Regions from separate parts of the Stenotrophomonas sp. KH_052 genome, predicted to be linked through region 2. Evidence: riboswitches for the same ligand, from Rfam matches in the RefSeq annotation. Region 2 holds a riboswitch; the other holds the start of a gene.
The links. A riboswitch is a leader RNA that binds a small molecule or an ion and turns the genes downstream of it on or off. The one in region 2 is predicted to bind glycine.

Region 1 (3,404 bases), 760 kb from region 2:
CGTGGTTGTCGAAGTGCGCACGCAGTTTCAACGTGCCGGTGGTGGTATCGATGCGGTTGTCGACGCTGGACAGCGAGCCGCGGGCCAGCTGCCGGCGTTCTTCGCGGTCCCAGGTTTCCACCGCCAGTGCCGGTTGCGCCTGCACGGCATCGAGCAGCGCCGGCAGCTCGGGTTCGGGCACGGTGAACAGCACGCTGATCGGTGCGGTCTGTGCCAGCGTCACCAAGCCTTCGGCATCGCTGGCACGCACCAGGTTGCCCACATCCAGCCGGCGCAAGCCGACGCGGCCACTGACCGGTGCGGTAATGCGGGTGTACTGCAGCTGCAGGCGTGCCTCGTCAACAGACGCCTGATCGCTGAGGCGGCGGCCCTGCAGCTGGCGCACCTTGCTCTGCTGGTCGCTCAATTCCTGCCCGGACACGTAGTTCTGCTTCTGCAGTTCGCGGTAGCGCTGCAGCTGGCGTTCGGCGTTCTCCAGCTCGGCCAGATTCTGCTGCTGGGTACCCTGGGCCTGTGCCAGCTTCACTTCATACGGGCGCGGGTCGATCTGCGCCAGCAGATCGCCGGCCTTCACCTGCTGGCCTTCCTGGAAATGCAGCCGCAGCAGTTCGCCATCCACGCGGCTGCGTACCACCACGCTGTGCAGCGGGGTGACCGTACCGACCGCCTTCAGGCGCAGCACCAGCGGCTCGGCGCTGGCACGCGCCACGCGTACCGGCACCGTCTTGCCCGGCGCATCGTCGCTGCTGCCGGCGCCATTCCGGGGCCACAGCCACCACGCCAGAAGGGCGGCGAGGGCAATGGCCAGCACCGCCCACAACAGGCGGGCACGACGGAAACGGGAATTTTCGGCGACAGACATGGGGCATCCTGCGCCCTGCGCGCGCAGGGACATGCGGGCCCGTCGGTGCGTTCACGGCATCACGGGCAGCGGGGAGGGAGTGTCTGGCGGGGCCGCGGGCGCGGCGTGGCTGGATGCCGTCGCAGCAGCGACGGGGCGACAATGGTAGCCAATCACCCCGGTCAATGCCGCATGACCATGGTCATGCAACGCATTCGGTAGTGCCGGCCGCTGGCCGGCAACCTGCTGGAATCTGAGGGCGTGTGCCGTGTTGCCGGCCAGCGGCCGGCACTACCGTCAAACAATCAATGCACTTCGTCGTGGTACACGAACTTCGGCATTTCCCAGCGGTAATGGATCGCCAGCAGGCGCAGCGCGAAGCCGCCGCCCAGGCAGCACAGGATCGCGGTAGCGTCGGCCACACCCCAGTGCAGCAGCAACAGGTAGGCCGCGCCGGTCAGCAGCGCGATGATCGCGTACAGCTCCTTCTGGAAGATCAGCGGCACCTCGTTGCAGAGGATGTCGCGCAGCACGCCGCCGAAGGCGCCGGTCAGCATGCCGGCAATCAGCACGATCGGCATGGCATGGCCGGCCTCACGTGCGATCGAACAGCCGATCAGGGTGAAGGCGATCAGGCCCAGTCCATCGAGCACCAGGAAGGTGCGTCGGAAGTGGTGCATCCAGCGTGCGACCCAGGTGGCGATCAGCGCCGCACACACGGTGAAGCCCAGGTACTCGGGATGCTTCACCCAGCCCAGCGGATAGTGACCGAGCAGGATGTCGCGCAGTGATCCGCCGCCGAGGGCGGTAACGCAGGCGATCATGATCACACCGAACAGGTCCATGCGGCGGCGGCCGGCGGACAGCGCGCCGGTCATGGCTTCGGCGGAAATGGCGATCAGGTAGATGATGGACAGCAGCATGGGACAGGCTCCGGGCGCGGTGGGGCCGGCCATGCGCGTGTACCGCCACTGCCTGCGCAATGACGGGATGACGATGACCGGTGCCGCTCCCGCTGTCCTTTTGCCTGAGAGTTCAGCGGCATGGGCCGCGTGCCCCTTCGGCGGATCGTGCCGGGCATGCCCGGTGACCTCTCTCCAGCTCGGCGAGTCGAATGCATGGTTGGTGGGATTCCAGCCCACCGGCCTGAGCGATCATGGGAGCCTGCGCCTTCGGCGGGCGCCAGCGCGGCGCCTCTCTCCTGCATTCGGGCGCCAGTATATCCGCTGCAGTGCAACACGGCATAATCCGGCCATGGCCTCGTCCCTGCGCCCGTGGTTCCTGTACCTGCTCGAATGCCGCGATGGCAGCTATTACGCCGGCATCAGCACCGACGTGGACGCGCGTTTCGCTGCCCACCAGGCCGGGAAGGGTGCGCGTTACACCCGGGCGCGGCCGCCGCTGCGCGTACTGGCCGTGCGCGAGTACCCGGACCGGGCCGCCGCCTCGCGCGCCGAATGGCAGCTCAAGCAGCAGCCGCGCGAACGCAAACTGGCCTGGCTGCAGGCACCGGTCCTGTAGATCCACGCCTTGCGTGGATGGAGACGCCGCCCATGCCATGATCGCCACAGCCATGGACATAGGATTGGTCCGATGAAGACCTGCTGGATGCTGCTGTTCACCACCTGCATGACCTTGCCGGCCTGCGCCCAGGCGCCGACCTCGCCGCCACTGCAGCACGGGCAGATCGGAACCGCCGCAGAGCTGGCCGCGCAGCGTGGCCCGGCCACTGCTGACCCCATCCACCTGCGCCGTGACCGGGTGCCGCCCGATCTGGTCGACCTGATTCCGCTGGCCGAAAAATGGGGCATCGGCGATGACCTGCTGCGCGACGAGATGCAGGAACGTGCCACCGACGCGGAAAAGCGCGCGATGGCCGATGCACTGAAGCATCGGCATGCGCGCATCACCGCCTGGCTCGACAGTTTCCCGAAGGGCCAGCCGATGACCGACGAAGCGGCCGCGTTCATGTACATGCAGCTGGGCGTCGACGAAATGGGCCTGATGCAATAGATCCGCGCCACGCGTGGGTAAGTACGCCGCCCATGCCATGATCATCCCGCCCCAGCCTTGGAGACCAGGATGTCCACGCTTGCCATGTTGCTCGCTGTTGCTGGTGCGACAAGCCCCGCCGCCGACCCGGCCACGATCGCGGCCATCGAAGCCACCTGCCACGATTACGTCGACGGCCAGCTGGAGGCCGACCCGCAACGCGTCGCCCGCTCCCTGCACCCGGACCTGGCCAAGCGCGCGGTCCTCGGCGATACACCCGACGAACGACTGGGCCTGCGCCGCATGTCGAAGGAAGAGCTGGTCTCGTTGACGAAGCAGGGCGCGCTGAAGACCCCGAAGGATCAATGGAACCGCCGCTGCACGGTGCTGGACGTGACCGGCAACGCGGCCTCGGTGCGGCTGGAAACCCCGTGGTTCGTCGACTACTTCCACATGGGGCGCTTCGACCAGCGCTGGGTCATCGTCAACGCACTGTGGTATCCGAAGCCGAAGGCGCTGTAGAGCGATGCGTGCCGCCGGCAAAGCATGGATCTCCGTCGTCGTACTGGTC
Region 2 (3,404 bases):
TCGCCCAGCTTGCCCGGCAGGAACGGCGCCAGGTGCTCCTTGACCGCACACGGGCCAACGCCCGGGCCGCCGCCGCCGTGCGGGATGCAGAAGGTCTTGTGCAGGTTCAGGTGGGAAACGTCCGAACCCCACTTGCCCGGCTTGGCCACGCCGACCAGGGCGTTCATGTTGGCACCGTCGGTGTACACCTGGCCGCCGTGCTTGTGGATGATCTCGCAGATCTCCACCACCTCTTCCTCGAACACGCCGTGCGTGGACGGGTAGGTCATCATGATCGCGGCCAGGCGGTCGCTGTACTTCTCGGCGTTGAGGCGGATGTCCTCGACGTCGACGTTGCCGTTGGCATCGGTCTTGGTCACCACCACCTTCATGCCGCACATCTGTGCCGATGCCGGGTTGGTGCCGTGCGCCGAATCCGGGATCAGGCAGATGTCACGATGGTCTTCGCCGCGCGAGCGGTGGTAGGCACGGATCGCCAGCAGGCCGGCGTACTCGCCCTGCGCGCCGGAGTTCGGCTGCAGGCTCACCGCGTCGTAGCCGGTGCATTCCACCAGCATCGCTTCCAGCGAGTCGATCAGTTCCTTGTAGCCCAGCGCCTGGTCGGCCGGCACCAGCGGATGGATCTGCGAGAACTCCGGCCAGGTCACCGGGATCATCTCGGCGGTGGCATTGAGCTTCATCGTGCACGAGCCCAGCGGGATCATCGTGCGGTCCATCGCCAGGTCCTTGTCGGCCAGCGAACGCAGGTAGCGCAGCAGTTCGTGCTCGCTGTGGTGGGTGTTGAACACCGGATGGGTCAGGAATTCAGACTGGCGCAGCAGGCCGGCCGGCAGTGCGTCGGCAGTGCTGGCATCCAGTGCGTCCACATCCAGCAAAGCACCGAACACCGAAGCCACGGCGACGATGTCGGCGCGGGTGGTGGTTTCGTCCAGGCTGATACCGACCGAGTCGCTGTCGATCGCGCGCAGGTTGTAACCGGCGGCACGGGCCTTGGCGTGGATCTCTTCGGCGTGCACGCCGGTGACATGCAGGGTGTCGAAGAAGTCACCACCGACCTGCACGCCGGCCTTGCGCAGTGCCGCAGCCAGGATCGAGGCCAGGCGGTGGGTGCGGCGGGCGATGCGGGTCAGGCCTTCCGGGCCGTGGTAGACGGCATACATCGAGGCCATCACCGCCAGCAGCACCTGCGCGGTGCAGATGTTGGAGGTGGCCTTCTCGCGACGGATGTGCTGCTCGCGGGTCTGCAGGGTCAGGCGGTAGGCCGGGTTGCCCTGTGCGTCGATCGACACACCGATCAGGCGGCCCGGCATCGAACGCTTGTAGGCATCGCGGCAGGCCATGAACGCCGCATGTGGGCCACCGAAGCCGAACGGCACGCCGAAACGCTGGCTGTTGCCGACCACGATGTCCGCGCCCCATTCGCCGGGGGCAGCCAGCAGGGTCAGCGCCAGCAGGTCGGTGGCCACCGCCACCAGGCCGCCGCGTGCGTGCACGGCATCGACCAGCGCCTTGTAATCGCCCACCTGGCCGAAGGTATCCGGGTACTGCAGCAGCAGGCCGAAGCTGTCCGCTTCCAGCGCTTCGGCCGGCGTACCCACGCGCAGCACGATGCCCATCGGTTCGGCGCGGGTGCGCAGCAGTTCCAGCGTCTGCGGGTGCACGGCGTCGTGCACGAAGAAGGTGTCCGACTTCGACTTGGCCGAACGCTTGGCCAGGGTCATCGCTTCGGCGGCGGCGGTCGCTTCGTCCAGCAGCGAGGCGTTGGCGATTTCCATGCCGGTGAGGTCGGCGCACAGGGTCTGGAAGTTGATCAGCGCTTCCATGCGGCCCTGCGAGATTTCCGCCTGGTACGGGGTGTAGGCGGTGTACCAGGCCGGGTTTTCCAGGATGTTGCGCAGGATCACGTTCGGCGTGTGGGTACCGTAGTAGCCCTGGCCGATGAAGCTGCGCAGTACGGTGTTCTTGTCGGCGATCGCGCGGATCTTCGCCAGCGCCTGCACTTCGGTGATCGACTCCGGCAGCGCCAGCGGTGCCGGCGACTTGATCTTGGCCGGCACGATGGCATCGGTCATCGCATCCAGCGAGGCGTGGCCGATGACGCCGAGCATCTGTGCGATCTCGGCATCGTTGGGGCCGATGTGGCGCTCGACGAAGGCCGAATGATGCTCGAGCTCACGCAGGGAAGGGGTGTTCTGGGACATGGCGAAGGATCCGTCAGGAAAGGGCACACGCACGGGCACAAGCCGCCGGTCGGCGGTCTGCGGGGCGCCCCTCTGTCCTTTTGCCTGAGAGTTTAAAAGCGCGGCGGACCGCAGCTTCGTGCCCCTTCGGCGCCGGATCGAACCGGTCTCTCCAGAGTTCTGTTACGGGTGGTATCGGGCCTGAGCGATTACGGGCGTTGCGCCTTCGGCAGCGGTGTTCCGCTTCTCCCACCGTGTTGCCCGCCGATTATAGCCCGTTGCGCGCCGGCCGGCCGCTCCCGGGAGGCGCCGCTGCGCCTGAATGGCCGATGGCCCGGCCGTGCGTTTTGTGCATCCGTGCATGGCGCGGGGCGCAATCCCCACCTATGATGGGCGGATACCCGAATTCATCTGGCGCTGTCCCTGTTTCAGGGGACTGGCGCCCGCCGTGCGTGCCGCGCATGGCCCTGCCGGACGCCTCTCCATGACCGCCGCTGTTGCTCCTTCCACCCGCCGCATGGCCCTGCTGCTTGCTGGCCTGGCCATGTTCGGTCCGTTCTCGATCGACACCATCTTCCCGGCGTTCCCGCAGCTGGCCCAGCGCCTGGCGGTGGACGAAGTGGCGGTGCAGCAGACCATCAGCGTGTACCTGCTGTTCTACGGCCTGATGAGCCTGGCCCATGGCCCGCTGTCCGATGCCTGGGGCCGCAAGCGGGTGATCCTCGGCGGCCTGGTGATATTCGTCGGCGCCTCAGTCGGCTGTGCGCTGTCCACTGACCTGACCACGCTGCTAGGCTTCCGCGCACTGCAGGGCTTGTCGGCAGGTGTCGGCATGATCGTCGGCCGAGCGGTGATCCGCGACCTGTACCACGGCCATGACGCACAGCGGCTGATGAGCCAGGTGTCGATGCTGTTCGGCATCGCCCCGGCGATCGCCCCGATCATCGGTGGCTGGATCCTGCTCAGCGGCGCTGGCTGGCCGTTGATCTTCTGGTTCCTGGTGGTGTTCGCGCTGGTGCTGCTGGCGGCCACTGCACGCTACCTGCCGGAAACCCATCCGGTCGAGGCGCGCGTGCCGTTGTCACCGCGCGTGCTGCTGCGCGACTACGTTCGCATCGGCTTCAATCCGCGTTTCCTGCGCCTGGCGTTGGCCGGCAGCATCGGCTTCGGTGGCGTGTTCCTGTACATCTCCTCGGCGCCGGTGTTCGTGATGCAGCACCTGCA

Region 1: it holds a riboswitch for glycine, as region 2 does, so the genes downstream of both, AC3ITW_RS19820 (trimeric intracellular cation channel family protein) here and gcvP (aminomethyl-transferring glycine dehydrogenase) in region 2, are expected to answer to the same signal.

What each region holds. Positions count from the first base shown of each region.
Region 1 covers NZ_CM174475.1:4,331,581-4,334,984, reverse strand. Annotated here, with positions in the region: gene AC3ITW_RS19825 (MdtA/MuxA family multidrug efflux RND transporter periplasmic adaptor subunit) at 1-862, opposite strand, end outside; gene AC3ITW_RS19820 (trimeric intracellular cation channel family protein) at 1,147-1,764, opposite strand; glycine riboswitch at 1,847-1,952, opposite strand; glycine riboswitch at 1,966-2,055, opposite strand; gene AC3ITW_RS19815 (GIY-YIG nuclease family protein) at 2,096-2,362, shown strand; gene AC3ITW_RS19810 (hypothetical protein) at 2,435-2,854, shown strand; gene AC3ITW_RS19805 (nuclear transport factor 2 family protein) at 2,924-3,355, shown strand; gene AC3ITW_RS19800 (hypothetical protein) at 3,360-3,404, shown strand, end outside.
Region 2 covers NZ_CM174475.1:3,569,277-3,572,680, reverse strand. Annotated here, with positions in the region: gene gcvP (aminomethyl-transferring glycine dehydrogenase) at 1-2,201, opposite strand, end outside; glycine riboswitch at 2,264-2,366, opposite strand; gene AC3ITW_RS16485 (multidrug effflux MFS transporter) at 2,665-3,404, shown strand, end outside.